DNA from 4 places in the Achromobacter sp. SX5 genome. Region 4 is predicted to be linked to each of the others. Evidence: predicted binding sites of a transcription regulator. Region 4 holds the regulator's gene; each other region holds the start of a gene.
What was found. The regulator LexA, encoded in region 4, represses DNA repair genes until DNA is damaged. The targets are predictions, from matches to a motif close to ACTGTATNNNNATACAGT.

Region 1 (7,112 bases), 1.9 Mb from region 4:
CGAGGTGCCCGAGTCGCGATACCGCGAGCTGGGCCTGCGCGACGGCGAAATCCTTCTGGCGCGTCCGCGGCGGGCGCGCATTTTTGCGGTGCCGGCATGACGACTGAATTTTTTCCCCAACTGGAAGACGGGCTGGCCGCGCGCTGGCGCGAACTGAACCTGACCCTGGCCGACATCCGGCGCCGCTACCCCGATGCGGCGCTGGCTTCGTCGCTGGCCGCCGAGGACATGGTGCTGACGCACGCGCTGTACGCCGCCGGCTCGGACCTGGAAGTCTTTACGCTGGACACGGGCCGGCTGCATGCCCAAACGCTGGGCGTGCTGGACGCGGTGCGCGAGCGCTACGGACGCGAGGTGACCGTGTACCGTCCCGACGCCGAGGCCGTGGCGCGGCACGTGGCCGAGCACGGCGCCTATGCGTTCTACGAGAGCGTGGAACTGCGCAAAGCCTGTTGCGGCATCCGCAAGGTCGAACCGCTCAAGCGCGCGCTGGCCGGGCGCGGCGCCTGGATCACGGGGCAGCGGCGCGCGCAGTCCACCACCCGCGGCGAACTGCCGCTGGAAGAGCGCGACGAGACCTTCGGCCTCTACAAGTTCAACCCGCTGGCCGAGTGGAGCGAGGAGGAGGTCTGGTCCCTCATCCGCGCTTTCGGCATTCCCTATAACCCGCTGCACGACCAGGGCTACCCGTCCATCGGCTGCGAGCCCTGTACGCGCGCCGTGCGGCCGGGCGAGGACCTGCGCGCCGGGCGCTGGTGGTGGGAGTCATCGGACTCCAAGGAATGCGGCCTGCATGCGGGCAACCGGGTCATCTCCGTCGTGGCGCGCGCCGAATGACGCCGCCCCTGAATTCGAAATCTGTTTTAGTGGAGTAGTCATGTCTGCCGTCATCCAACGCAGCCACCTGGATTGGCTGGAATCGGAAGCGATATTCATCCTGCGCGAGGTCGCCGCGGAAAGCGAAAAGCCGGTGCTGCTGTTTTCGGGCGGCAAGGATTCCGTGGTGCTGCTGCGCCTGGCGGAAAAGGCCTTCCGGCCCGGCCGCTTTCCGTTTCCCCTGATGCATATCGACACCGGACACAACTTCGACGAGGTGATCGCTTTCCGCGACGCGCGCGCGGCCGAGCTGGGCGAGACCCTGATCGTGCGCAGCGTGGAGGACTCGATCGCGCGCGGCAGCGTGGTGCTGCGCCGCGAGACCGATTCGCGCAACGCGGCGCAGGCCGTGACGCTGCTGGAGGCGATCGAGGAATTCGGCTTCGACGCCTGCATCGGCGGGGCGCGGCGCGACGAGGAGAAGGCGCGCGCCAAGGAACGCATTTTTTCGTTCCGTGACGAATTCGGCCAATGGGACCCCAAGGCCCAGCGTCCCGAGCTGTGGAACCTGTTCAACACCCGCGTGCACCGCGGCGAGAACATGCGCGTGTTCCCGATCTCGAACTGGACCGAGCTGGACGTCTGGCAGTACATCCAGCGCGAACGGCTGGCGCTGCCTTCCATCTATTACAGCCACGAGCGCGAAGTGGTGCGCCGCAAGGGCCTCTTGGTGCCGGTCACGCGGCTGACGCCGCCGCAGGAAGGCGAGCAGGTCGAGCGCCTGCCGGTGCGCTTTCGCACCGTGGGCGATATCTCCTGCACCTGCCCGGTGGCTTCCGAGGCCGCGGACCCGCTGGCCATCATCGCCGAGACCGCGGTGACCGACATCACCGAGCGCGGCGCCACCCGCATGGACGACCAGACTTCCGAGGCCTCGATGGAGCGCCGCAAGAAGGAAGGCTATTTCTGATCGCAAAGGACGCACATGAACGCACTGAACGAATCCTTTCTTTTTGGCGCCGACGCGGGCGTGCTGCGCCTGATCACCGCCGGGTCGGTGGACGACGGCAAGTCCACCCTGATCGGCCGCCTGCTGTACGACAGCAAGGGCGTGTTCGCCGACCAGCTCGACGCGATCTCGCGCGCCAAGCACAAGCGCGTGGCGGGCGACGGCATCGACTTCTCGCTGCTGACCGACGGCCTGGAGGCCGAGCGCGAGCAGGGCATCACCATCGACGTGGCCTACCGCTATTTCTCCACGCCGACCCGCAAATTCATCATCGCCGACGCGCCGGGCCACGAGCAGTACACGCGCAACATGGTGACCGGGGCATCGACGGCGGACGTGGCCGTGATCCTGATCGACGCCACCCGCGCGGCCGACGGCCAGCTGCTGCCGCAGACCAAGCGCCACAGCACCATCGCGCGCCTGCTGGGCATCCGCCACATCGTGGTGGCGGTCAACAAGATGGACCTGGTGGACTGGGATCGCGCCGTATTCGAACGCATCCGCGATGCCTATGCGGCGCTGGCCGCCAAGCTGGGCATCGCGCATTTCGACGCGCTGCCGCTGTCGGCGCTCAACGGCGACAACGTGGTCACGCTGTCTGCCAACACGCCATGGTACGAAGGGCAGCCCCTGCTGGCGCTGCTGGAATCGCTGGACCTGGCGGCCGACGGGCGCGCTGCGCCGCTGCGCCTGCCGGTGCAATGGGTCGCGCGCCATGACGGCGACCGCAAGGAAGACTTCCGCGGCTACGCCGGCCGCGTGGCCAGCGGCGTGCTGCGCCCGGGCGACGAGATCGCGGTGCAGCCTTCGGGCGTGACGGCCAGGGTGCGCGAGCTGCGCGCCTTCGACCGCCTGCTTGACGAGGCGGTGGCCGGCGATTCGATCACGCTGGTGCTGGACCGTGACGTGGACGTGTCGCGCGGCGACGTCATCGTGCACGCCGCGGCGCCCGCCACGGTTGCGCGCGAGTTCGAGGCCGAGCTGTGCTGGCTCGACGCGCAGGCCTTGAACCCGGCGCGCAAGTATCTGCTGAAGTCGGGCACGCGGCTGACGTCGGCGAAGATCCGCGCGGTGCTGTCGCATCGCGATATCCATGAGCTGCAGGAAGTGGAGAACACCGAAGGCACGCTGCGCATGAACGATATCGGCAGGGTCAGCTTCACCACGCGCGACGCGCTGGCGGTCGACCGTTATGCCGACGTGCCGGCGACCGGGGCGTTCATCCTGATCGACGAAGCCACGCACCAGACCGCTGCGGCGGGCATGCTGCGTTAGGCGGCGGGAGCGGCCGCCCGGCGGCGGCCCCACGGCCCAGATCCGCGCTGTTGTTTTTGTGCTAAACCTAGCATTGGCGCGGGTTTGCGGGCGATATCGCCTGATGAAATCGATTTGTCCTCCCGGCGCGGGCGTCTTGCGGTAAAGTGGGGTTGTCTTACGAAAAGGCTTTTGGTGCTTGTCAAAACCACTGTGTTTTTGTACAGTAGTTTTCATGGCACGCACCGATCATTCTTTTCCCGCCGGTTCTGGGTCCCCGGCTGCCGCCCCCGCCGCCTTGCGCGGTCGGGGTGCGGTTACTAATGTTCGGCATCGCTTTCAGCGCGATGACCGCGTGCAGGTCGACGACGGCTGGTCCGCCTCCGGATTACCGGCCGATTTCGTAGACACTGTCCCCGATAATTATTCCGACGCAGCCTCCACGGAAGCGCCTTCCCGGGTCATCCCCATCCTGCCCGACACGCGCCATGCGCCGGCCGCGCCCAAGACCACGGTCACGGCGGAACAGGCCCGCAAGATGCTGTCGCGCAACGATTCGCCCGACATTCCCTTCGACGCCGCGATCAACCCCTACCGGGGCTGCGAGCACGGCTGCGTGTATTGCTACGCCCGGCCCACGCATTCCTACCTGGGCTATTCGCCCGGGCTGGATTTCGAAACCCGGCTGGTGGCCAAGGCCAATGCGGTCCAGGCCCTGCGCGCCGAACTCAGCCGCCCCGGTTACAAGCCGTCGCCCATCAATATCGGGTCGGCCACCGATCCGTACCAGCCCATCGAGCGCGAGTGGCGCCTGACGCGCGGCCTGCTCGAACTCATGCTGGAAACCCGGCATCCGCTCACCATCGTCACCAAGAACGGCCTGGTCGCCCGCGACCTGGACCTGCTGGCGGCCCTGGCCGAACAAAAACTGGTGGTGGTCTACATGAGCATCACCACGCTGGACGCCGCCATGGCCCGCACGCTGGAGCCCCGCGCCGCCGCGCCCTGGCGCCGCCTGGAGGCCGTGCGCAGCCTGACCGACGCCGGCGTGCCCGTGGGGGTGCTGGTGGCGCCGGTCATTCCGTTCATCAACGACGAATCCATGGAGCACATCCTCCAGGAGTCCAAGGCGGCCGGCGCCCATTACGCCAGCTACACCGTCCTGCGCCTGCCGTGGGAGGTCAAGACCCTGTTCGAGGACTGGCTCAACGTCCATTTTCCCGACCGCGCCCAGCGTGTGCTGCACCGCGTCGAAGACCTGCGCAACGGCCGCCGCAACGATCCCAATTTCGGTTCGCGCATGCGCGGAACCGGCGTCTGGGCCGACCTGCTGCGCCAGCGTTTCGCCGTCGCCACGCGCAAGCTGGGCCTGAACCGGCACCGGCTGGCCCTGGATTGCAGCCGCTTCCTGCGCCCGGCCGGCGCGCAGGCGGGCGCAGATTTCCCTCTATCCCCGGCTGGCGCGCAAGCGTCTTCAGGGGTCCCCGTTTCCCACGTATCGCCCCGTCGCGGTTCGCCCCGTCACGTATCGCCCGCGGCCGCAGGCCAGTTGTCATTGTTCGATTGACCGCGGGCTGTCGCCGCGGAGGGTTGCCCGGGCGCCTGCCCAGGCGCTGGATCGTCTTTTCAAGGAGTTCACATGAACACCGCCGATATTTCCGTCCTGCCGGACGAGCTTGCCGTCTCGCTGAATCCGCTGCGCCGTGGCGCGCAGCGCGCCCGCATGGTCTGCGCCCGGCTGGCGGGCCTGGCCTCGCCCTGGGACGCGTCCCTGTCGGAAGGCGGCGCGCGCCGGCGTGCGCGCCCCGGTTCCATGCCGGCTCGCTGGCCGTTCCCGCCGGCGCCGGCCGAAGCGGGCGTGCAGACGCCGCCGGCCGCGCCTGCCGCGGCCCCCACGCCCGTCGGCCGTCCCGCCGCAGCCCCGGCCGCGCGCGATCACAGCCTGGGCAACGCCACGGTCGAGCCCGTCACGGCGCGGGTCACCCGCAAGCAGATGGTGGTGGACGTGATCATGGTGCTGGCCTGGGGCGCCATCATTCCCGGGCTGATGTGGCTGGGCGCGGCCGCCGGCTTCTGACCGGCCCGGCGGCTCAGGTGGAACCCAGCAGCACCACGCCCACCAGTATGGACAAACAGCCGGCCAGGCGGCCCGGCCCGACTTTTTCGCGCAGCAGGAACATGCCCGCCAGGGTGCCCAGCATCATGGACATTTCCCGCGCAGGCGCCACCAGGCTCAGCGGCGCGCCGTTGCGCAAGGCGTACAGCACCAGGATGTAGCCCAGCGGCGACAGCAGGCCCACCGCCAGCGCCAGGTGCCAATGGCCGCGCATGGAATCCCAGGCCTGGGCCCGGCGGCTCAGCATGTGGGGCGTCATCATGGCCGTGCGGGTCACGCAGGTGAACCAGTCGAACAGCACCGGGCTGATCAGCAGCACCTTTACGCCGTAGGCGTCCACCACGGTATAGGCCGCGATGAAAAGGCCGATCACCATGCCCCAGCGCACGCCGATCCAGGCCTGGGCCTGCTTGAAGATGGCCAGCCGGCCCTGGGTGGCGATCAGCAGCACGCCGATCACCACGCACAGCATGCCGGCGATGCCGGTGCCGGTGGCGGGTTCGCCCAGCAGCAGGAAGGCGCCGGTGGTCGACAGCAGCGGGCCGGTGCCCCGGGCGATCGGATACACCACCGACAGGTCCGCCACCTGATAGCCGCGCTGCAAGCACAGGCTGTAGCCCAGGTGCAACAGGCTCGAAGTCAGGATGGCGCCCACCACGGGCCAGGTCCAGGTCATGCCGTCGTGCATCAGCACCCAGGCCACCCACGGCGCGTACAGCACCGAAGCGCACAGCCCGTAGGCGAACACGAAGGGCGCGCCCACCATGGCCGCGCGCTTGGCGAGCAGATTCCACGTTGCGTGGGCCATCGCCGCCAGGACGACCAAAAGCAGGGACGAGTACGACATGTAGGGAGCCGCGCCGTGTGACGTGTTTGTTACAGAGAGTGGAAGCGTACAGCAAAGCTGCGGCGCACGCATATTCTACCCAGCGTGTTTTGGGATTTTTGGTGTAGAATCATTGGTTTGCCAAATCTCATCCTCTGCTTGCGGCAAGAGTGGGGCGGGGCCACAGGCCCGGGCTCACAGGCACGCGGCTTCTTTCGAGCGTCTTTTTTGCATCGTCAGGAGCCCGCGCGCAAACAATATCGGACGGCAAATTCAGTCCGCAATGACACGATGATCTAGGAGTTCTCATGAACCTTATCGCTATCCTGGAACAGGAAGAAATCGCCCGCCTGACCGGCGGTGTGGCCAAGCCTGAATTTGCTCCCGGTGACACCGTCATCGTGAGCGTGAACGTCGTTGAAGGCACCCGCAAGCGCGTGCAGGCCTTCGAAGGCGTCGTCATCGCCAAGCGCAACCGCGGCCTGAACTCCGCGTTCACCGTGCGCAAGATTTCGTCGGGTGAAGCCGTGGAACGTACGTTCCAGCTGTACTCGCCGCAAATCGCCGGCATCGAAGTCAAGCGCCGCGGCGACGTGCGCCGCGCCAAGCTGTACTACCTGCGCAACCGCTCGGGCAAGTCGGCGCGTATCAAGGAAAAGCTGGTCAGCAAGCAAGCCTCGGCGGCTTGATCGCTTATCGGCACACGGCCCTACCAGTGTCGGACGCTCACGCCCTCCCGCGTTTTCGTCCGGCACGGGTTTCCGGGTTAAAAAGGCACCTGCGAGGGTGCCTTTTTCTTTTCAAAAAGCCGTATGTCTGATTCCTCGTCTTCTCCGCGGCCACGCCGGCCGTTGGCGCGTCCCGGCTTCGATCCGGCGACGCAACCGTGGGTGACGGCCAACGAGGCCCTGCCCGCCGTGCCCGCCAGTCTGCTGACGCCCGACCGCTTGCGCGGCACGCTCAGCCAGCCGTCGACCTGGACGCTGGAACTGTCGCGCGATACCGACCTGCGCTATCCGGGCCGCGAAGGCGTGCCGGTGCCGGCCGCGGTGCTGATTCCGCTGGTGGCCCGCGACAACGGCGTGTCCATC
Region 2 (7,112 bases), 280 kb from region 4:
GCGCGGTATTTGTCCACGCCGCCCTTGCGCTTCCAGGCGGCCATGGAGCGGCGCAGTTGGTCGGCGTCGCCCGGCGTGAAGCCGGCGGCGACCACGGCGATCTGCATGACCTGTTCCTGGAAGATCGGCACGCCCAGCGTGCGTTCGAGCACGCCGCGCACTTTTTCGCTGGGATAGCTGGCGCCTTCCTTGCTCTGGCGGCGGCGCAGGTAGGGGTGGACCATGCCGCCCTGGATCGGTCCGGGCCGCACGATGGCCACCTGCACCACCAGGTCGTAGTATTCGCGCGGGCGCAGGCGCGGCAGCATGCTCATCTGCGCGCGCGATTCGATCTGGAACACGCCGATGGTGTCGGCGTCGCAGATCATGTCGTAGGTGGCGGCGTCGTCCGGCGGGATGTCCTGCAGCCGCAAGGGCCGGCCGCGGCGCTGCCCGGCCAGCTCCAGCGTGCGGCGCAGCGCCGACAGCATGCCCAGCGCCAGCACGTCCACCTTGAGCAGGCCCAGCGCGTCCAGGTCGTCCTTGTCCCATTGCACGACGCTGCGGTCCGGCATGGCGGCGTTTTCGATGGGAACCAGGCGCGACAGCTTGCCGCGCGCAATCACGAAGCCGCCCGGGTGCTGCGACAAATGCCGCGGAAATCCCATCAGGGTGTGCGCCAGCGCCGCCCATTGCCGCGCCACCTGCGAATCCGGGTCCAGCCCGCAGCCGCCCAGCGTGCGCAGCATTTCCTTCTTGCTGTCCCACCACTGGTGGGCGCGCGCCACCGCGTCGATCACGCCCGGGTCCACGCCCAGCGCGCGGCCGGTGTCGCGCAGCACGCTGCGCGGCCGGTAGGAAATGACCACGGCGGTCAGCGCGGCGCGGTGCCGGCCGTACTTGTCGTAGATGTACTGGATGACTTCTTCGCGGCGCTGGTGTTCGAAGTCCACGTCGATGTCGGGCGGCTCGTTGCGCTCCTTGCTGATGAAGCGCTCGAACAGGCTGTTGCCGCGCGCGGGATCGACCTCGGTGATGCCCAGGCAGTAGCAGACCGCGGAGTTGGCCGCCGAGCCGCGGCCCTGGCACAGAATGCCCTGGTTGCGGGCGTACTGGACGATGTCGTAGACGGTCAGGAAATAGGCTTCGTAGCGCAGCTCGGCGATCAGGCTCAGTTCTTTCTCGATCTGCGCGGCCACTTCCGGCGGCACCCCGCCGGGAAAGCGGCGCACGGCCCCGGCCTGCGTTTCCTGGCGCAGGTAGGTGGCCGGCGTGTGCCCGCGCGGCACGATCTCGTCCGGATATTCGTAGCGCAGCTGCTCCAGCGAAAACGCGCAGCGGCGGGCCACCACCAGCGTCTGGGCCAGCGCCTGGGGCTGATAGAGATTGGCCAGGCGCATGCGCGTGCGCAGGTGCTGCTCGGCGTTGCCGGACAGTTCATAGCCGCACTGGGACACCGGCTGGCGGGTGCGGATGCCGGTCAGCGTGTCGTGCAGCGGCTTGCGCGAGCGCACGTGCATCTGCACCTGGCCCAGCGCCACCACGGGCAGCTGCGCGGCCTGCGCCGCCTGTTCCACCGCGGCGCGGTGCAGGTCGTCGCGGCAACGGTGGAGCAGGCTCAACCCGACCCAGGCGCGCTGGCCGAAGGCGCGCGCCAGCCAGCGCGCCTGCTGCGTCATGCGCTCGGCGTCGAGGCCGTAGGCGGGGCTGAGGATGGCCAGGCATTCGGGCATGTGGCGCAGATGGGCGTAGCCCGAGGGCGGATGGGTCAGGTCTTCCGGAGCCAGCCGGTATTCGCCCTTGGGGGCGCGGGTGCGCGCCAGGGTGATGAGTTCGGACAGGTTTCCATAGCCCTCGCGGGTCTGGGCCAGCAGGGTCAGGCCCAGCGGCGCGGCGTCGGGCGCGGCGCGCAACTGGAAGGTGGCGCCGATCAGCAGCGGCAGGTTGCGGGCCTTGGCCTCCACGTGGGCGCGGACCGCGCCCGCCAGCGAGCACTCGTCGGTGATGGCCAGCGCCGCGTAGCCCAGCTCGGCGGCGCGGGTGACCAGCTCTTCCGGATGCGAGGCGCCTTGCAGGAAGGAGAAGTTGGACTGGCATTGCAGCTCGGCGTAGCCAGGCAGGCCGGCCGCAACGGCCTCGGGGAGATCGTGTTCCATCTGGACTCTCAGGCGTAGAGCCCGTGCAGGAACCAGCGGGCGTGCTCGGCGTCGCGCTCGCGGTAGATCCAGTAGCGCGCGGCGGCCTCGTCCTCGGCGACGAAGTAGTCGCGCACGGTCAGGTCCGGGTCCCACCAGCCGCTTTCGATGCGCTCGGGGCCGCGCATCAGGCGCAGTGCATGGCCGCCGTACTGCGGACGGTGGCCGGACAGCTTCAGGGGCAGCGGCGGGTCCAGCAGCCAGAACGGCCGGTCCAGCAGCTCGGGCAGCGGGGCGGGACGGGGCGCGGGGGCCAGCGCATCGCCCCAGGCGTTGGCGGCCTCGGGGCGATGGTCGGGCACGGGACAGGCGTGGCGCACCTGGCTGCGGCCCAGCCGCGCCGCCAGCAGGTCCAGCAGCCTGGCGTGGTCGGCGGCGGTGCCGCCGGGTTCGGGAAACAGCGTGGCGCTGGCGGCGGGCTGCTCCTGCGTGTCCGGCGCCAGCAGCGCGACGGCGATCACCGGCGCCTGCAGCGTGTAGCGGGCCAGTTTTTCGCGCAGCAGGCCGAGGATCTGCTGCGCCTGCCAGACCGGCTGCGCCAGGGCCAGCTCCACCTCGGCGGGCGGCCGGGCATGGCGGCCGCGCTCGTGTTCCAGGCTGAGCACCACGCGCCGCACCGCGAGCCGGCGCGCGCTCAGCCAGCCGGCCAGTTGCTCGGCCAGGCGGCGCGCCACCGCCAGCACGGCGTCGGTGTGCTCCACGTAGTCCATGAGTTCGATGCGCCGCTCGAACCGGGGCGGCGGTTCGATCCAGCGGTAGAGTTCGGGCGCCTGGCCATAGGCCGCGTCCAGCGCCTGCAGCAGTTCGGGCGCGCTGCGCCGCTGCAGGCCGGCGCGCGGCAGGGCGCGCAGGTCCGCCAGGCTGTGGCAGCCGATGTCGTCCAGCCAGTCGCGGCGGGCCTGGGCCTGCGGCAGCAGCGCCAGGGGCAGGGCGTCCAGCCGCCGGACCAGCGTGGGCAGCGTCAGCACGCGCCGGGGCGCGCGCCGGCCGGGACGGCGCGCCAGCAGCCAGGCGCCCATGGCGGTGGGGGCCATGCCCAGCGTGACGCGCAGGTCCAGCGCGCGCAGCGTGGCGGCCACCCGGCGGCTCAGGGCGCGCGGGCCGCGGAAGAACATCAGGCTGGCGCCCACGTTCAGCAGCACCGTGTCGTCGCCCGCCAGCGCGACTTCGGGCGTGTATTGCAGCAGGGCCAGCGCCGCGCCCTGCAGGGTTTCGGCCTCGGCCAGCGGATCGCGCGCCAGCAGTTCGACCTGGGGCGCGATGGCGGCGGCGCCGGCGCGGCGCATGCCGGGCCGCACGCCGGCCTGGCGGGCGGCGGGCGTCAGGGCGGCGACGCGTTCCTGGTCCAGGACCGCGAACGCCGGCCCCTCATGCGGCCAGTGCGGGCGTATGGCGTCCAGCGGCAGGCAGCGCAGGCAGGCGGCGATCCAGAGGCGCATGGCGGGAAGGAGAAGTCGAGGCGGCGCCGGGCTCCAGGCCGATATACAGCGGCGTGTCGCAGGCCGGCCCGCGGCGCTTGAGTATCTGCACCGACAGCCCGCCCGGCGCGGGCGCCAGCGCCAGCCGCAAGGGCGCGGGCGTGGCGTTGCGGGCCGCCTCGGCGGGACGCAGGGCGACGAACAGCAGGTCGCTGGCCTGGGCGGCCAGGTGCAGGCGGCGCAGGGACTCGGGCCGCACCCGGGGCAGCCAGCAGATCAGGGCCCCGCAGCTGCCGTTCTTCAGGATCTGCTCGGCGGCCCAGAGCGCATCGGCGGGCTTCTCGGGGGCCACCCACAACAGCTGGCGCGGGTCCAGCCGCCAGCTCATCCAGCTGGCGATATGCGGCGCGTGCGGCGGCTGCACCAGCGCGATGGCGCGGCGGGTTTCCAGCTGCGCCAGGGCCGGACGCAGCAGGCGGATTTCGCCGACGCCGGGATGCGGCGCCAGCAGCTCGATCAGCGAACCCAGCGGCCAGCCGCCATCCGGCAGCTCGGCCGACAGCGCCGCATGCCCGGTGGGCAGGCAGCGGGCGGCGCCCTGAGCCAGTTGGGTGGCGCGCCATAGCGCGGGATGGATGCGTTCCGGGGACTGCATGGCAACACGTAGGAAAGGTCTGAGAACCAATTATAGCTGTATGAATATACAGTAGTCGTCGTGGGCAGACCATCTACATTTTGCTGTGTGGCGGCGACAAGAAATCCCAATCGCGGGATATTGCAATAGCCAAGAGCTTATGGGCCGAACTTAAACGGAGTGCAACATGACAAAGCTGCGTGATTTCGATCCGGCGAACTATCTGACCGATGACGAGACGATTGCCCACTATCTGGCAGATGCGATTCAGGATGCCGATCCGGATGCTTTTCTTCAAGCGCTGGGCGATGTGGCCCGCGCGCGCGGGATTGGCACGATAGCTGAGGAGTCGGGATTGGCCCGCACCAATCTTTATCGCGTCCTCGCTCCTGGGGCCAATCCAAGCTACCGCACGCTGCGCCGCGTGATGGACACGTTGGGCGTATCCTTCACGGCGGTATCCAAAACCAGGGATACGGTACCCGCCTAACCGCGAACGTCGGCAGCAGCGGGCCGGGCGCTCGGCGCGCCGGTTTCGCGGGCCAGGTCCACGCCGTAGAAGCGCATGTCCTGGTACCGGATCCAGCGCGATCCGCGCAGCAGCCGGTGGCCCAGCCACAGGGCCAGGAACAGCGGAATCGCCAGGTAAGTAGAGATTACGCCGATCCAGTCGATGCGTTCTTCCAGAAAAGCCTGGTAGTTCTGGCCCAGCGTGACCAGCAGGCACAGCACGAAGGCCAGCAGCGGGCCGAAGGGGAACAGGCCGGCCTTGTAGGGCAGGTCGGCGGTGTCGTAGCCGTGCCTGACATAGCCCTGCCGGAAACGGTAGTGGCTGACCGCGATGCTCAGCCACACGATGAATTCCGTCATGCCCGCGAAGTTAAGCAGCCAGATATAGACCGCCTTGGGGCTGTAGACCAGGCTGAACAGGCACAGGCAGGCCAGCAGCGCGGTCGCCAGCAATGCGTACAGCGGCACGCCGCTGCGGGTCAGGCGCATGAAAAGGGCGGGGGCCTGGCCTTCGCGCGCCATGTTGAACAGCATCCGCGTGGCCGCGTACATGCCGGAATTGCCCGCCGACAGCACCGAGGTCAGGATGACGGCGTTCATCACCGTGGCCGCCGACAGCAGCCCGGCATGCTGGAATACCAGGGTGAAGGGGCTGACCGCGATGTCCTCGACCTCGTTGCGCAGCAGCTGCGGATCGGTATAGGGCAGCAGCAGGCCGATGATGAGAATGGCCAGCACGTAGAACAGCAGGATGCGCCAGAACACGTGATTGATGGCGCGCGGCACGTTGCGCCGCGGGTTCTCGGATTCACCGGCCGCCACGGCCACCAGTTCGGTGCCCTGGAAAGAATAGGCCACCACCATGGCCACGCCGACCCAGGTGGCCGCGTTGCCCACGAAAGGCGCGTCGCCCACCGTCCAGTTTTGCAGCCCCACCGCGGGGCCGCCGTGGATGATGCCCACCAGCATCGCCAGCCCCACGCCGATGAAGCACAGCACCGCGGCCACCTTGATGATGGCGAACCAGTACTCGGCCTCGCCGAAGCTGCGCGCCGAGAACGCGTTCAGCCCGAAGGTCAGCGCCAGGAACGCCACGCTCCAGATCCATCCCGGGGTGTCGGGGAACCAGTACGCCATGACGAGCTGCGCGGCCACCACGTCCACCGCCACCACCGTGGCCCAGCTGACCCAGAAATTCCATCCCAGCGCGAAGCCGAAGCCCGGGTCCACGTAGCGCGAGGCGTAGGTGCAGAAAGAGCCCGAGACCGGCATGAAGGTCGCCAGTTCGCCCAGGCTGGTCATGATGAAATACACCATCAGCCCGATCGCCAGGTAGACCAGCAGCGCGCCGCCGGGGCCGGCCTGCGCGATGGCCGCGCCAGAGGCGACGAACAGGCCGGTGCCTATGGCCCCGCCTAGCGCTATCATCGTGAGGTGGCGCGCCTTGAGCACGCGGTGCAGCTGATTCTGGCCGGCCGGCGTCGCGCCGGCTTCTGTTGTGGATGTTTGCATTGCTGGGTGGGTGATGGCCGCGCACGCGGGCCACATATCTGGGGTGTCGGACTTTCAGGGACACCGGGCCGCGCATTTTACAATGCGGCAATAGGGGGCTGCCTGAGCGGCCCCAGGCCCGTACGGAGCAGTCTCATGGCGTCTTCCAGTTCTATCGAATTCCTTCCCGATCCGGGCGTCGACGTGCGCCAGCTTTTCATCCTGCTGCATGGCGTGGGCGGCTCGCCCGACAATCTGCAGCCGCTGGCCCAGGCCGTGCGCGCGGCGTTTCCGGCGGCGGCCGTGCTGATCCCCGAGGGCTTCGAGCCCTTCGACGGCGGCGGCGCGGGCCGCCAATGGTTCTCGGTGCGCGGCGTGACCGAGGAAAACCGCCCCGAACGCGTGGCGCGGGCCCTGCCGCCCCTGGAGGCCTATGTGCGCCAGGCGCAGGCCCGTTTCGGCCTGCTGCAGTCCGACACGGCGCTGGCGGGGTTCTCGCAAGGCGCCATCATGGCGCTGGAGCTGGTCCAGGCCCACGACGGCATGGCCGGCCGCGTCCTGGCCTTTTCCGGCCGCTACGCCCAGCTGCCGCGCTCCGCGCCGCAATACACCACGCTGCACCTGCTGCACGGGGCCGACGATCCGGTCATGGACGTGGCCCACATCCAGGCCGCCCAGGCGCGCCTGACCGAACTGCACGGCGATTCCACCATCGACGTGGCCACCCACGTGGGCCACGAACTGCATCCCGCCCTGATCGAGCGCGCCATCATGCGCCTGCAGACCTGCGTGCCGCTGCGCAGCTGGGAGGCGGCGCTGGGCCTGAACCAGACGCCGCCGGACGGCAGCACGGTGCACTGATTACTTCTCCCAGCCCCCGCCCAG
Region 3 (7,112 bases), 440 kb from region 4:
GGGGTACAGGAAGCGCAGAACGTTGCCGTACACACCGCAGCTTAGCAAAATCAGGCCGCGCTCCAGGGCGCGCGCCTGCACGCGCTTGACCGCTTCCGCGTCCGGCTTGCCGCTGGCGGCGTCGTTCAGTTCCAGCGCGACCATGGAGCCCAGGCCGCGCACGTCGGCGATGCCCGGGACCGTGGCGCGCAGTCCTTCCAGATGCGCACGCAGCTTCTCGCCCAGCAGGGCGGCGCGCTCGCACAGTTTTTCCTCGGCGATCACGTCCAGCACCGCGTGCGCGGCGGCCACCGCCAGCGGGTTGCCGGCATAGGTGCCGCCCAGGCCGCCGGCGGCCGGCGCGTCCATGATCTCGGCGCGTCCGACCACGCCCGAGATCGGGAAGCCGCCGCCCAGGCTCTTGGCCATGGTGATCAGGTCGGCCTGGACCGCGTGGTGCTCCATGGCGAACAGCTTGCCGGTGCGCCCGAATCCGGTCTGCACCTCGTCGGCGATCAGCAGGATGCCGTGCTCGTCGCAGACCTTGCGCAGCGCCGTCATCAGCGCCGGCGGGGTGATGTTGAAGCCGCCTTCGCCCTGCACCGGTTCGATGATGATGGCCGCGACCCGGCGCGGATCGATATCGCACTTGAACAGCAGGTCCAGCGCCTTGAGCGAATCGGCCACGCTGACGGACTGGGCCGCGTTGGGGAAGGGGACGTGGTAGATGTCGCCCGGCATCGGGCCGAACGACAGCTTGTAGGGGGCGACCTTGCCGGTCAGCGCCATGCCCAGCATGGTGCGGCCGTGGAACGATCCGGAAAAGGCGATCACGCCCGAGCGCCCGGTGGCCGAGCGCGCGATCTTCACCGCGTTCTCCACGGCTTCCACGCCGGTGGTGAAAAAGGCCGACTTCTTCAGCCCGGCTATGGGCGCGACGCGGTTGATGCGCTCGGCCAGCGTGACGTAGCCCTCGTACGGCACGATCTGGTAGGCCGTATGGGTGAATGCGTCGAGCTGCGCGGCGACCGCGGCCTTGACCTTCGGATGCAGGTGGCCGGTGTTCAGCACGGCGATGCCGCCGGCGAAATCGATGTATTCCTTGCCCTCGGCGTCCCACAGCGTCGCGTTTTCGGCGCGCACGGCGTAGAAGTCGCACATGACGCCGACGCCACGCGGCGTGGCCAGGGAACGGCGGGTATTCAGATCCTGATTCTTCATCTCGGCCTCGCAGAGCGTGATGGGGACGGTAAAACCAATATTTAATGCTACGATGGCCCCATTTATGGGAACCACTTTTCTAAAACGGGTAGAACCAATTGCGTTCCATCGTCGGTGACCTGCTGCTGCTGCGCCTGGGCGACGGCGCCAGCGGTCCCATGAACAAGCGCCTGTACCAGGGCATCCGCGAAGCCATCCTGGACGGCGCCATCGCCGCGGACTCGCGGCTGCCCGCCACGCGCGACCTGGCGGCCGAGCTGGGCATCGCCCGCAATACCGTGGTGCACGTCTACAGCCAGCTGCTGGCCGAAGGCTATACCCGCAGCCGCCAGGGCAACGGCACCTTCGTCAACGCCTCGGTGCCGGACTCCTACCTGGCCAGCGGCCGGCGCCGCCGCCAGCCGCCGCCGGCCGCGCCGCGCCCGGCGCTGTCGGCGCGCGGCGCGGCCATCGTCGACGGCGCCTCGGCCTCGCCCTACCAGTGGGGCGCGTTCATGCCCGGCGTGCCCGACCTGGCCGAGTTCCCGCACAAGAAGTTCGGCCGCATCATGAGCGGCCTGTGGCGCAATCCCACGCCCGACCTGCTGACCTACTCGTACGGCGGCGGCCTGCCGGCGCTGCGCGAGGCGCTGGCGCAGCATCTGGCGCTGACGCGCTCCATCGACTGCGACCCCGAGCAGATCCTGATCACCGAGGGACTGCACCAGGCCATCGACCTGACCACCCGCATCCTGGGCGAGGCCGGCGAAACCGCCTGGGTCGAGGACCCCGGCTACTGGGGCGCGCGCACCGTGCTGCAGGCCAACGGCCTGCGCACGCTGCACCTGCCGGTGGACGAGGAGGGCATGCGGCTGCCGGAATCGCCCGTCGAGCCGCCGCGCTTCATTTTCGTCACGCCTTCGCATCAGTATCCGCTGGGCCCGGTCATGTCGCTGGCGCGCCGCCGCCAGCTGCTGGCCGTGGCGCGCGCCAGCGGCAGCTGGATCATCGAAGACGACTACGACAGCGAATTCCGCTTCTCCGGCCGGCCCATCGCCTCGCTGCTGGGGCTGGAGCCGGACGCGCCCGTGATCTACATGGGCACCTTCAGCAAGACGCTGTATCCGGGCTTGCGCGTGGGCTACCTGGTGCTGCCCAAGGCCTTGACCGCGGCGTTCCAGGCCGCGCACGCCGAGCTGTACCGCGAAGGCCATCTGATGACGCACGCGGCGCTGGCCACCTTCATCGCCGACGGCCATTACGCCGCCCACATCCGTCGTATGCGCATGCTGTACGGACGCCGCCGCGCCATGCTGGTCAATCTGATCGAAAGGCGGCTGGGGCCGCAGTGGCTGCACCGCGACGCCAGCATGGCCGGCCTGCACCTGGTGCTGACGCTGCCGCCGGACATGGACGACCGGCGCGTGGTGGAAGTGGCGCACGGCAAAGGCGTGCTGACGCGCGCGCTGTCGCGCTACTACGTCAACGACGAGGCGCGCCGGCCCGGCCTGCTGCTGGGCTACGCCTGCGTGCCCGACCACGAGATCGCGCGCAAATTCGAAGTGCTGCTGGAAAGCCTGGCGGAAGTGGCGCACGCGCCCGCCGCCCGGCGCGGCGCCAAGGCCGCCGCGCTACGGCCGTCGCCCTAACGCGGCGGCGAAGGCGGCGGCGTTGCGCATGCCCTGGTCCTCGAAATTGGTATTGAAGACGGCGTGCGCCTGCGCGCTCTGCGCCGCCAGCCGCGCAAAGCGTTCGGCCAGCTCCGCCAGTTCCTGCTCCGTGTACTCGTACTGGAAGCGTCCCGACGAGGCCGCGCCCGATGCGTTCCAGGTCGCCGCGTTGCGTCCGTGCAGCCGCAGCAGCGCGAGTTCCGGATGGGTGCAGGCCCAGACCGCGGGCACCGTGTTGGCGTAGCCCTGGGGCGCGTCCACCACCGTGTGCGCCACGCCCAGCTCGCGCTCGAACGCCAGCGTGGCCTCGGTGGCCGCGGGCGTGGCGAACCAGCTTGCGTGGCGGAACTCCACCGACACCAGGTGTTCTTCCATGCGCCGCGCGCAGTCGCCGACCCGCGCCATGCCGCGCGCATCGCGCCGCACCCAGGGCGGAAACTGGAAATGCACCGCGCCCAGCTTGCCGGGCAGGCGCAGCGGCTCCAGCGCCAGCTGGAAGCGGCGCCAGAGCTCGTCGCGCAGGTCGGACGGCATCTGGTCGTGGTAGATGAGCGGCTCGGGCCAGTCGGCCAGTTCGCGCCGGATGTCGGCGGGCAGCGCCGAAAGCGGCGTCTGGTGCCCGGTGAACAGCCGGAAGGCCTTGATGTTGAAGACGAATCCGTCGGGCGTGCGCTGGTCCCACAGATAGGCGTTTTGCGCCGTGGGCATGGCGTAATAGCTGGAATCGACCTCGGCCATGCCGAAGCGCGAGGCGTAATGGCGCAGCCGCGCCTCGGCGCTGCGGGCCTCGGGCGGATAGAACCGGCCGCAGGCCAGCAGCGTGGGGTCGGTCCAGGAAGCGGTGCCGGTCAGGAGGCGCACGGAATCAGACGGAATCCAAAAAATTCTGTATAAATATACAGTGCCAATCCCGAGCCGGGCAATGTCCCGGCGCCTTGCCTGCCGAGGCCGCCGCCGGCGGCCCCCGTTCCATGTCCGACCCCAACAGCCTGCCGTCTCCGTCCGCCTCCGAACGCCCCGATCCCCTGGCCGATCTCAATCCCGCCCAGCGCGAAGCCGCCGAATTCGGCGCGGCCGCGCCGCTGCTGGTGATCGCGGGCGCCGGCTCGGGCAAGACCAACACGCTGGCGCACCGCGTCGCCCACCTGATCCTCAATGGCGCGGACCCGCAGCGCATGCTGCTGCTGACGTTCTCGCGCCGCGCGGCGCTGGAGATGGAGCGGCGCGTGGGCACGGTGCTGCAGCGGGCGATGAACCTGCGCTCCACGCAGCAGCCGCCGTCGCTGCCGTGGGCCGGCACCTTCCACGCGATCGGCGCGCGGCTGCTGCGCGATTGCGCGCAGCGCATCGGCCTGGCCGAAACCTTCACCATCCATGACCGCGGCGACGCCGAGGACCTCATGGGCATGGTGCGCCACGAACTCGGGCTGTCGGCCACCAAGTCGCGCTTTCCGCTCAAGGGCACCTGCCTGGCGATCTATTCGCGGGTGGTCAACAGCCAGACGCCCGTGGCCGACGTGCTCAAGACCGCCTTCCCGTGGTGCGCGCAATGGGAGGACGAACTCAAGAACCTGTTTCGCGCCTACGTCGCGGCCAAGCAGGACCAGCAGGTGCTGGACTACGACGACCTGCTGCTCTACTGGGCCGAGATGATGGGCGACCCCGGCATCGCGGCCGACCTGGGGGCGCGCTTCGACCACGTGCTGGTCGACGAGTACCAGGACACCAACCGCCTGCAGGCGGCCATCCTGCTGGCCCTGAAGCCCGACGGGCGCGGCCTGACCGTGGTGGGCGACGACGCCCAGGCCATTTATTCGTTCCGCGCGGCCACCGTGCGCAACATCCTGGACTTCCCCGCGCAGTTTCCCGAGCCGGCGCGCGTCATCACGCTGGAGCGCAACTACCGCTCCACCCAGCCCATCCTGAACGCGTCCAACGCGGTCATCGGCCAGGCCACGGAACGCTATGCCAAGGATCTCTGGACCGACCGCCAGTCGTCGCAGCTGCCCGAGCTGGTGACGGTCAGCGACGAGGCCGGCCAGGCGCGCTGGGTCGCCGACCAGGTGCTGGCCCAGCGCGAGGGCGGCGCCACGCTCAAGTCGCAGGCCGCGCTGTTTCGCACCTCCAGCCACAGCGCCGCGCTGGAACTGGAGCTGACCCGCCGCAGCATCCCTTACGTGAAGTTCGGCGGGCTGCGCTTTCTGGAGGCCGCGCACGTCAAGGACCTGCTCTCGCTGCTGCGCTGGGCCGAGAATCCGCGCGGACGCATGGCCGGCTTTCGCGTGGCGCAGCTGCTGCCGGGCATCGGCCCGGCCACCGCGGCCAGGCTGATGGACGCCATGTCGGCCTCGCCGCAGCCGCTGCAGGCGCTGCGCGAATTCAAGCCGGGCGCGGCGGCCCAGGAGGAATGGCGCGGCTTCGCCGACACCTACGCCGCGCTGTGCGATTCCGGCCTGAAGTGGCCGGCCGACGCCGACCTGGCCCTGCGCTGGTACGGCAGTCAGCTGGAGCGGCTGTACGACGACGCCCGGGTGCGCCGCGCCGATCTCGACCAGCTGCTGCGCATCGCCTCGGGCTATCCGTCGCGCGAGCGCTTCCTGACCGAGCTGACCCTGGACCCGCCGGACGCCACCAGCGACGAATCCGGCGCGCCGCTGCGCGACGAGGACTACATGATCCTGTCCACCATCCATTCGGCCAAGGGCCAGGAATGGAAGGCGGTCTATGTGCTGAACGTGGTGGACGGCTGCATCCCGTCCGACATGAGCACCGGCACGGCCGAAGAGATCGAGGAAGAGCGCCGCCTGCTGTACGTGGCCATGACGCGCGCCCGCGAGCGCCTGCAGCTCATCGTGCCGCAGCGCTTCTACGTGCACCAGCAGACCGGCATGGGCGACCGCCACGTCTACGGCTCGCGCACGCGCTACATCTCGAATGCGATGCTGCCGCTGTTCGAGCATCTGCCCAAGCCCCCGCCGCTGCCCGAAGGGCGCGGCGCGTCGCCGCAGCCGCAGGCGCCAAGCGTGGACGTGGCCCGGCGGGTGCGAAATCTGTTCTCGTAGAAAGGGCTATCATCGCCCGATACCGGCACGGGTCGCATAGTCCGAGGGTGTTTATGTCTACTGAAGAACTCGCCGCCGACGCGGCGAAACGCGAAGTCGTCGCGTCGATCGCCTACGTGAACGGGCGGCGCGAACGCGAGGTTCCCATCGACGAGGTCGGGCAGTACGTCAGGCAGGGCCACGGCATGCTGTGGATAGGCCTGCGCAATCCCGGCCCGGAACTGCTGGGCAGGATCGCGAGCGAACTCGGCGCCTGCGACAAGAACCAGGAAGAAATGCTGGAGGCCCATCGCCGGCCCAAGATCATCGACTACGGCAACATGATCCTGATCGTGGCCATCACGGTGGAGGTCGAGGCCGAGCGGCCGATCTTCGGCGAAACCCAGTTCCTCATCGGCGACGGTTTCCTGGTCACGGTGCGGCGCGGCGCCACCGCCGGCCACAGCGCGCTGCGCGAACGGCTGGAAGCCGCGCCCGACCTGCTCAAGCGCGGCAGCGACTATGTGGCTTCCGAGCTGCTGGACTGGCTGGTCGACCGCTACGTGGCGGCGGCCGGCAAGATCGAGGCGGTGGTGGAGGGCGCCGAGCAGAAGCTGCTGATCCGCGGCGCCAAGGACTCCGACATCCGCAGGCTGTACCGGCAGCGCCGCGACCTGCTGCGCATCCACACGGTGGTCTCGCCGCTGGCCGAGATATGCCGCCGCCTGGCGCGCGTGGAGATGTCGGCCGTGGACGAGCACGCCCGCCCGTATTTCGGCGAGGTCGCCGACCGCGTGCTGCGGGTGGACGAGCTGTTCAACGCCTTGCGCGAATCGCTGGCGTTCGCGTTCGAAGCCAGCCTCATGATCGGCCAGGCGGCGCAGAACGACACCACCCGCAAGCTGGCCTCCTGGGCCGCCATCCTGGCGGTGCCCACCGCCATCGCCGGCATCTACGGCATGAACTTCGAGTTCATGCCCGAACTCAAATCGCCCTGGGGCTATCCCGTCACGCTAGGCGTGATCGCGAGCGTCTGTTCGGTGCTGTACTGGCGGTTCCGGAAGTCGGGGTGGTTGTAGGATGGGTGCAGCGCGAGAGTTCTTGAGCAAGGACCCGAATATGGAGCGCGCGTAACCCATCAGGCGGCGCCAGCCGCCGGTTTTCGTGGCAAGAGACAAATAATCAGCATGCGACGAAAGGCGGCGGCTGGCGCCGCCTGATG
Region 4 (7,112 bases):
AAATCCGCTTTTCTCCCGGCCCTGTCCCCTGCATACTGAAGGTGCCCCCGCGGGGTTTTTTTAACCTTTGGGCTATCGAGGCGCCGAGATCTTGAATTTTCGGCTATTGTTCCCATAACAGACGTAACTGACGTGCTTGGTCCGAAAATCGGGCCAACCGTCCCCGATACGCCGAGTCATACCGAGGAACCTCCTATGTCTGCCAGCCAGACCCTGCCTTCCGACCCGATCGACCTGCCCCTGCTCCCACTGCGCGACGTGGTGGTGTTCCCGCACATGGTCATCCCGCTGTTCGTCGGCCGTCCGCGCTCGATCCGCGCGCTCGAGGTTGCGATGGAAGCGGGCAAAAGCATCATGCTGGTGGCCCAGAAATCCGCCGGCAAGGATGATCCCACGCCCGAAGACGTCTACGAGATCGGCTGCGTCGCCGGCATCCTGCAAATGCTCAAGCTGCCCGACGGCACCGTCAAGGTGCTGGTCGAGGGCACCCAGCGCGCCCGCATCAACAGCATCGAAGACGCCGATTCGCACTTCACCTGCCAGGTGTCGCCGATCGAACCCGACGCCATGCAGGGCTCCGAAACCGAGGCCCTGCGCCGCGCGATCGTCGCCCAGTTCGAGCAGTACGTAAAACTGAACAAGAAGATCCCCCCGGAGATCCTGACCTCGCTGGCCGGCATCGACGATGCCGGGCGCCTGGCCGACACGATCGCCGCGCATCTTCCGCTGAAACTCGAGCAGAAGCAGAAAATGCTCGAGATCGTCGGCACCTCCGAGCGCCTCGAAGGCCTGCTCACGCAGCTCGAAACCGAAATCGACATCCTCCAGGTCGAGAAGCGGATTCGCGGCCGCGTGAAGAAGCAGATGGAAAAGAGCCAGCGCGACTACTACCTGAATGAGCAGGTCAAGGCCATTCAGAAGGAGTTGGGCGAGGGCGAAGAGGGCGCGGACATCGAAGAGCTCGAAAAGAAGATCATCGCCGCGCACATGCCCAAAGAGGCGCGCAAGAAGGCCGATGCCGAGCTCAAGAAGCTCAAGCTCATGTCGCCCATGTCGGCCGAAGCCACCGTGGTGCGCAACTACATCGATACGCTCATCAATCTTCCCTGGAAGAAAAAGAGCAAGATCAACAATTCCATCAGCAACGCCGAGGCGGTGCTGGACAACGACCACTATGGCCTGGAGAAGGTCAAGGAACGCATCCTGGAATACCTTGCCGTGCAGCAGCGCGTGGACAAGGTGAAGGCGCCGATCCTGTGTCTGGTCGGCCCTCCGGGCGTGGGCAAGACCTCGCTGGGGCAGTCCATCGCCAAGGCCACGAACCGCAAGTTCGTGCGCATGGCGCTGGGCGGCGTGCGCGACGAAGCCGAGATCCGCGGCCACCGCCGCACGTACATCGGCTCCATGCCGGGCAAGATCGTCCAGAACATGTCCAAGGTGGGCGTGCGCAATCCGCTGTTCCTGCTCGATGAAATCGACAAGCTGGGCATGGATTTCCGCGGCGACCCCTCGTCGGCCCTGCTCGAAGTGCTGGACCCGGAACAGAACCACACATTCCAGGACCACTACATCGAAGTCGACTTCGACCTGTCCGACGTCATGTTCGTGGCCACCAGCAACACGCTGAACATTCCGCCGGCCCTGCTGGACCGGATGGAAGTGATCCGCCTGTCGGGCTACACCGAGGAAGAAAAGATCCACATCGCCCGCGACCATCTGCTGCCCAAGCTGATGAAGAACAACGGCGTCAAGGATAGCGAGCTGACCGTCGACGACAGCGCGCTGCGCGACATCGTGCGCTACTACACCCGCGAAGCCGGCGTGCGTGCGCTCGAACGCGAAGTGGGCAAGATCTGCCGCAAGGTCATCAAGCAGCTGCTGACCCAGGCCGACCGCGCCAAGGCCGAGGGCAAGACGCCCGAGGTCAAGCCGGTCAACGTGACGGGTGAGAACCTGAACGAATACCTGGGCGTGCGCCGCTACGCCTTCGGCATGGCCGAGAAGGAAAACCAAATCGGCCAGGTCACCGGCCTGGCGTGGACCGAAGTCGGCGGCGACCTGCTGACGATCGAAGTCGCCGACATGCCCGGCAAGGGCGTCATCCAACGCACCGGTTCGCTGGGCGACGTGATGAAGGAATCGGTCGAGGCGGCCCGCACGGTGGTGCGCTCGCGCGCCCGCCGCCTGGGCTTTGCCGACAGCGTGTTCGAGAAGCACGATATGCACGTGCACGTGCCGGAAGGCGCGACGCCCAAGGACGGCCCGTCCGCCGGTATCGCGATCACCACGGCCATGGTGTCGGCCCTGTCGCGCATCCCGGTGCGCGCCGACGTCGCCATGACCGGCGAGATCACGCTGCGCGGCGAAGTGCTGCCCATCGGCGGCCTGAAGGAAAAGCTGCTGGCCGCCCACCGCGGCGGGATCAAGATGGTTCTGATCCCGGAAGAAAACGTCAAGGACCTGGCGGAGATTCCGGACAACGTCAAGAACCACCTCGAGATCGTGCCGGTGCGCTGGATCGACAAGGTGCTGGAGCTGGCGCTGGAACGCCTGCCCGAGCCCCTGGCCGAGGAAGAAGCGGTCAAGGAGCCCCTGGTGGCCAAGCCCGCCGAAGGCTCGACCGATCCGGTGCTCAAGCACTGACCGGTTCGGCCGCCCAAACAGAAACCCGCCTAGGCGGGTTTCTTTATGCCTGCGCGCAGGCTCAATGCAGCGCGTGCGTACGAATCAGCCCCACCGCGATGCCTTCCAGCGCGAAATCCTGGTCGGCCCCGACCACGATGGTCTGGAAGTCCGGATTTTCGGGCAGGAGCTCGATATGGCCGTTCTGGCGCTGCAGGCGCTTGACCGTGACGTCGTCGCCGAGGCGGGCCACCACGATCTGGCCGTTGCGGGCCTCGGACGCTTTTTTGACGGCGAGCAGGTCGCCTTCGAGGATGCCGGCGTCGCGCATGCTCATGCCGCGCACCTTCAGCAGGTAGTCGGGCGCCTGGGCGAACAGGTTGGGGTCCACGCCGACCTCGCGTTCGACGTGTTCGGCCGCCAGGATGGGGCTGCCGGCGGCCACGCGGCCCACCAGCGGCAGCAAGAGCTGCGCCAGGGCGGGCATGGGCAGGGATGCCTGCGCGGGCGCGCCGGCGGCGTCCTTCAGGCGGATGCCGCGCGAGGCGCCCGCGGTGAGCTCGATGGCCCCCTTGCGCGCCAGCGCCTTGAGGTGGTCTTCGGCTGCGTTGGGCGAGCGGAAACCCAGGGCCTGCGCGATCTCGGCGCGTGTGGGCGGAAAACCCGTGCGCGCGACGGTTTGCCTGATGAGATCCAGGATTTGCTGTTGGCGATCGGTGAGTTTGCTGGCCATGGCGATGATCCGTTGCTGGCGGACTGTACATATATACAGCGGCCATTCTGGGGGACGCAGCGCAAAAAAGCAAGCCGTGGGCGGGCGTCCATAAAAAACGGGACCCGCGGGTCCCGTTTGAGGCCGGATGGCGGGCCGTTTACAGCACCGCGGCGATGCTCTTGGCGACCTTGTCGATGTTGCCGCTGTTGAGCGCGGCCACGCAGATGCGGCCGCTGGACACGGCGTAGACGCCATGCTCTTCGCGCAGGCGGTCCACCTGGGCGGCGGTCAGGCCCGAGTACGAGAACATGCCGCGCTGGCGCAGCACGAAGCTGAAGTCCTGCTTGCCGCCGTGTTCCTGGATCTTCTCGACCAGCTGCTTGCGCATCAGGCGGATGCGGTCGCGCATGCCGGCCAGTTCCTGTTCCCACATGGCGAACAGTTCGGGCGTGTTCAGCACCGTGGACACCACCGTGCCGCCGTGGGTGGGCGGGTTGGAGTAGTTGGTGCGGATCACGCGCTTGAGCTGGCTCAGCACGCGGGCGGCTTCGTCCTTGCTGCCGGCCACGACCGTCAGCGCGCCGACGCGCTCGCCGTACAGCGAGAACGACTTCGAGAACGAGGAGCTGATGAACATGGTCAGGTCCAGGTCGGCGAACATGCGCACGACCGCGGCGTCTTCCGTCAGGCCGTCGCCGAAGCCCTGGTAGGCGATGTCCAGGAACGGCACCAGATTGTTTTCCTTGACCACGGCGGCGATCTGCTTCCACTGGTCCATGGTGGGGTCCACGCCGGTGGGGTTGTGGCAGCAGGCGTGCAGCACGACCACGGTCTTGGCCGGAGCGGCCTTCAGGTCGGCCAGCATGGCGTCGAAGTCCAGGCCGCGGGTGGCGGCGTCGTAGTAGGCGTAGGTGCCGACTTCGAAACCGGCGCGCTCGAACAGCGCGCGGTGGTTTTCCCAGCTCGGGTTGCTGATCAGGACCTTGGAAGAGGGCAGCAGCTGGCGCAGGAAGTCGGCGCCGATCTTCAGCGCGCCCGTGCCGCCCAGGGCCTGGGTGGTCAGCACGCGGCCGGCGGCGGCCAGCGCGGAATCCTTGCCCAGCAGCAGGGCCTGCGCGCCGGCGTTGTACCCGGCGATACCTTCGATCGGCAGGTAGCCGCGGGCCGCGGCGGCCTCGATGCGGGCGGTTTCAGCCTTGCGCACCGCGCCCAGCAGGGGGATGCGGCCCTCGTCGTCGTAGTACACGCCCACGCCCAGATTGACTTTACCGGGACGCGTGTCGGCGTTGTATTGTTCGTTCAGGCCAAGAATGGGGTCGCGCGGCGCGAGTTCGACGGAATCGAAAAGGGTGCTCATGGGAGTCTGATGAGGTGGGTGGACGCAGTCCGGGGTGCTGTGGATAATGGGGGGTTTACCCTGGAAGAGTCTAGCATGCCTAAGCCCACAATAGACCCGAGCGTGGAAGCCGTCGTCGCCGGGGACGATGGCGTGCCAGCCGTTGCCGGCGGCGGCTTCATCGACTTTCCGGGCAGCCCGTTTCACCTGTACCAGCCATATCCGCCGGCCGGCGACCAGCCCGCCGCCATCGACGGCCTGGTCCAGGGCGTCGAAGACGGCCTGATGTTCCAGACGCTCCTGGGCGTGACCGGTTCGGGCAAGACCTACACCATGGCCAACGTCATCGCGCGCCTGGGCCGGCCCGCGCTGGTGCTGGCCCCCAACAAGACGCTGGCCGCGCAGCTCTACGCCGAGATGCGCGAGTTCTTCCCGAAGAACGCGGTCGAGTACTTCGTCTCGTACTACGACTACTACCAGCCCGAGGCCTACGTGCCGACGCGCGACCTGTTCATCGAGAAAGACTCCTCCATCAACGAGCACATCGAGCAGATGCGGCTGTCGGCCACCAAGAGCCTGCTGGAGCGCCGCGACACCATCATCGTGGGCACGGTGTCGTGTATCTACGGTATCGGCAATCCTGGCGACTACCACGCGATGGTGCTGATCCTGCGCGCCGGCGACCAGATCTCGCGGCGCGAGATCCTGGCGCGCCTGGTCGCCATGCAGTACACCCGCAACGACGCCGATTTCACGCGCGGCACCTTCCGCGTGCGCGGCGAGACCATCGACATCTTTCCGGCCGAAAGCCCCGAGCTGGCGCTGCGCCTGACGCTGTTCGACGACGAGGTCGAAAGCCTGGAGCTCTTCGACCCCCTGACCGGCCGCATCCGCCAGAAGCTGCCGCGCTTCACCGTCTATCCCGGCTCGCACTACGTAACGCCGCGCGACACCGTGCTGCGCGCCATCGAGACCATCAAGGAAGAGCTGCGCGAACGCGTCAGGCGCTTCACCGACGACGGCCACCTGGTCGAGGCCCAGCGCCTGGAGCAGCGCACCCGCTTCGACCTGGAGATGCTGCAGGAGCTGGGCTTCTGCAAGGGCATCGAGAACTACTCGCGCCACCTGTCGGGCGCCGCCCCGGGCGAGCCGCCGCCCACCCTGATCGACTACCTGCCGGCCGACGCGCTCATGTTCATCGACGAAAGCCACGTCACCATCGGCCAGCTGGGCGGCATGTACCGCGGCGACCGCTCGCGCAAGGAGACGCTGGTGCAGTACGGGTTCCGGCTGCCCTCGGCGCTGGACAACCGGCCGCTGCGGCTGGAGGAGTTCGAGGCCCGCATGCGCCAGTGCGTATTCGTCTCGGCCACGCCGGCCGCCTACGAGAAAGAGCACGCCGACAACGTCGTCGAGCAGGTGGTGCGTCCCACCGGCCTGGTCGATCCGCTGGTCGAGGTGCTGCCGGCGCGCACCCAGGTCGACGACCTGCTGGGCCGGATCAAGGAACGCGTGGCGCGCAGCGAACGGGTGCTGGTCACCACCCTGACCAAGCGCATGGCCGAGGACCTGACGGACTTCCTGAGCGAGCACGGCGTGCGGGTGCGCTACCTGCACTCCGACATCGACACGGTCGAGCGGGTGGAGATCATCCGCGACCTGCGCCTGGGCACCTTCGACGTGCTGGTGGGGATCAACCTGCTGCGCGAAGGCCTGGACATTCCCGAAGTGTCGCTGGTCGCCATCCTGGACGCCGACAAAGAGGGTTTCCTGCGTTCCGAGCGCAGCCTGATCCAGACCATCGGGCGGGCCGCGCGCAACCTGAACGGCCACGCCATCCTCTATGCCGACCGCATCACCGATTCGATGCAGCGCGCCATCGAGGAAACCGGCCGCCGCCGCAACAAGCAGCTGCAGTTCAACGAGGACCACGGCATCACGGCGCGCGGCGTGCAGAAGGCGGTGCGCGAGCTCATCGACGGCATCGTCGCGCCGACCCAGCACGACGCGCTGGAAGCGGCGGTGCCGGCCGAATTCATGAAGGACGAAAAGGCCATGGCGCGCGAAATCAAGCGCCTGGAAAAGCTGATGATGGACCACGCCCGCAACCTGGAATTCGAGCAGGCCGCGGCGGCGCGCGACGCCCTGACCGCGCTGAAACAGCGGGTGCTGCTGGACGGCGCCGTCTGACGTATCTTGTTGTGTCTTTTTGCTGACACCTTGCTGAATCGGCCGCCGATCTGTTGCGTTGCAATCGCCCGCCTGCGGCGCCGTCGATTATCCCGCCCCGGAGTTCAAGCGTTGCTTTTGATTGTTGATGCAAGCCATTGAATCATATGAAAAAGTGATGGGGACATATTTGCCCTGAGCCATTTACGCAAACGCAAAAAAAACTTGCCTTATCTCGGGTTTTCCCGCACACTTACACCCATGATGACC

Region 1: a site for LexA is predicted at 3,290-3,307, ahead of AC1M14_RS19455 (PA0069 family radical SAM protein). Genes of this name have one in related genera too.
Region 2: a site for LexA is predicted at 4,283-4,300, ahead of imuA (translesion DNA synthesis-associated protein ImuA). Genes of this name have one in related genera too.
Region 3: a site for LexA is predicted at 3,735-3,752, ahead of AC1M14_RS08655 (ATP-dependent helicase). Genes of this name have one in related genera too.

Annotation. Positions count from the first base shown of each region.
Region 1 covers NZ_CM160041.1:4,135,861-4,142,972, reverse strand. The annotation lists gene AC1M14_RS19475 (sulfate/molybdate ABC transporter ATP-binding protein) at 1-100, shown strand, start outside; gene AC1M14_RS19470 (phosphoadenylyl-sulfate reductase) at 97-837, shown strand; gene cysD (sulfate adenylyltransferase subunit CysD) at 878-1,786, shown strand; gene AC1M14_RS19460 (sulfate adenylyltransferase subunit 1) at 1,802-3,100, shown strand; gene AC1M14_RS19455 (PA0069 family radical SAM protein) at 3,315-4,646, shown strand; gene AC1M14_RS19450 (hypothetical protein) at 4,719-5,156, shown strand; gene AC1M14_RS19445 (DMT family transporter) at 5,170-6,042, opposite strand; gene rplS (50S ribosomal protein L19) at 6,330-6,710, shown strand; gene AC1M14_RS19435 (CoA pyrophosphatase) at 6,834-7,112, shown strand, end outside.
Region 2 covers NZ_CM160041.1:2,536,369-2,543,480, forward strand. The annotation lists gene AC1M14_RS12040 (error-prone DNA polymerase) at 1-2,135, opposite strand, end outside; gene AC1M14_RS12045 (Y-family DNA polymerase) at 2,144-3,613, opposite strand; gene imuA (translesion DNA synthesis-associated protein ImuA) at 3,543-4,247, opposite strand; gene AC1M14_RS12055 (addiction module antidote protein) at 4,414-4,716, shown strand; gene AC1M14_RS12060 (amino acid permease) at 4,713-6,248, opposite strand; gene ypfH (esterase) at 6,384-7,088, shown strand; gene AC1M14_RS12070 (efflux transporter outer membrane subunit) at 7,089-7,112, opposite strand, start outside.
Region 3 covers NZ_CM160041.1:1,824,375-1,831,486, forward strand. The annotation lists gene AC1M14_RS08640 (4-aminobutyrate--2-oxoglutarate transaminase) at 1-1,200, opposite strand, end outside; gene pdxR (MocR-like pyridoxine biosynthesis transcription factor PdxR) at 1,299-2,828, shown strand; gene AC1M14_RS08650 (DUF72 domain-containing protein) at 2,811-3,710, opposite strand; gene AC1M14_RS08655 (ATP-dependent helicase) at 3,821-5,911, shown strand; gene AC1M14_RS08660 (magnesium and cobalt transport protein CorA) at 5,965-6,969, shown strand.
Region 4 covers NZ_CM160041.1:2,260,516-2,267,627, forward strand. The annotation lists gene lon (endopeptidase La) at 196-2,643, shown strand; gene lexA (transcriptional repressor LexA) at 2,705-3,355, opposite strand; gene AC1M14_RS10765 (amino acid aminotransferase) at 3,495-4,694, opposite strand; gene uvrB (excinuclease ABC subunit UvrB) at 4,770-6,863, shown strand; gene AC1M14_RS10775 (low molecular weight protein-tyrosine-phosphatase) at 7,104-7,112, shown strand, end outside.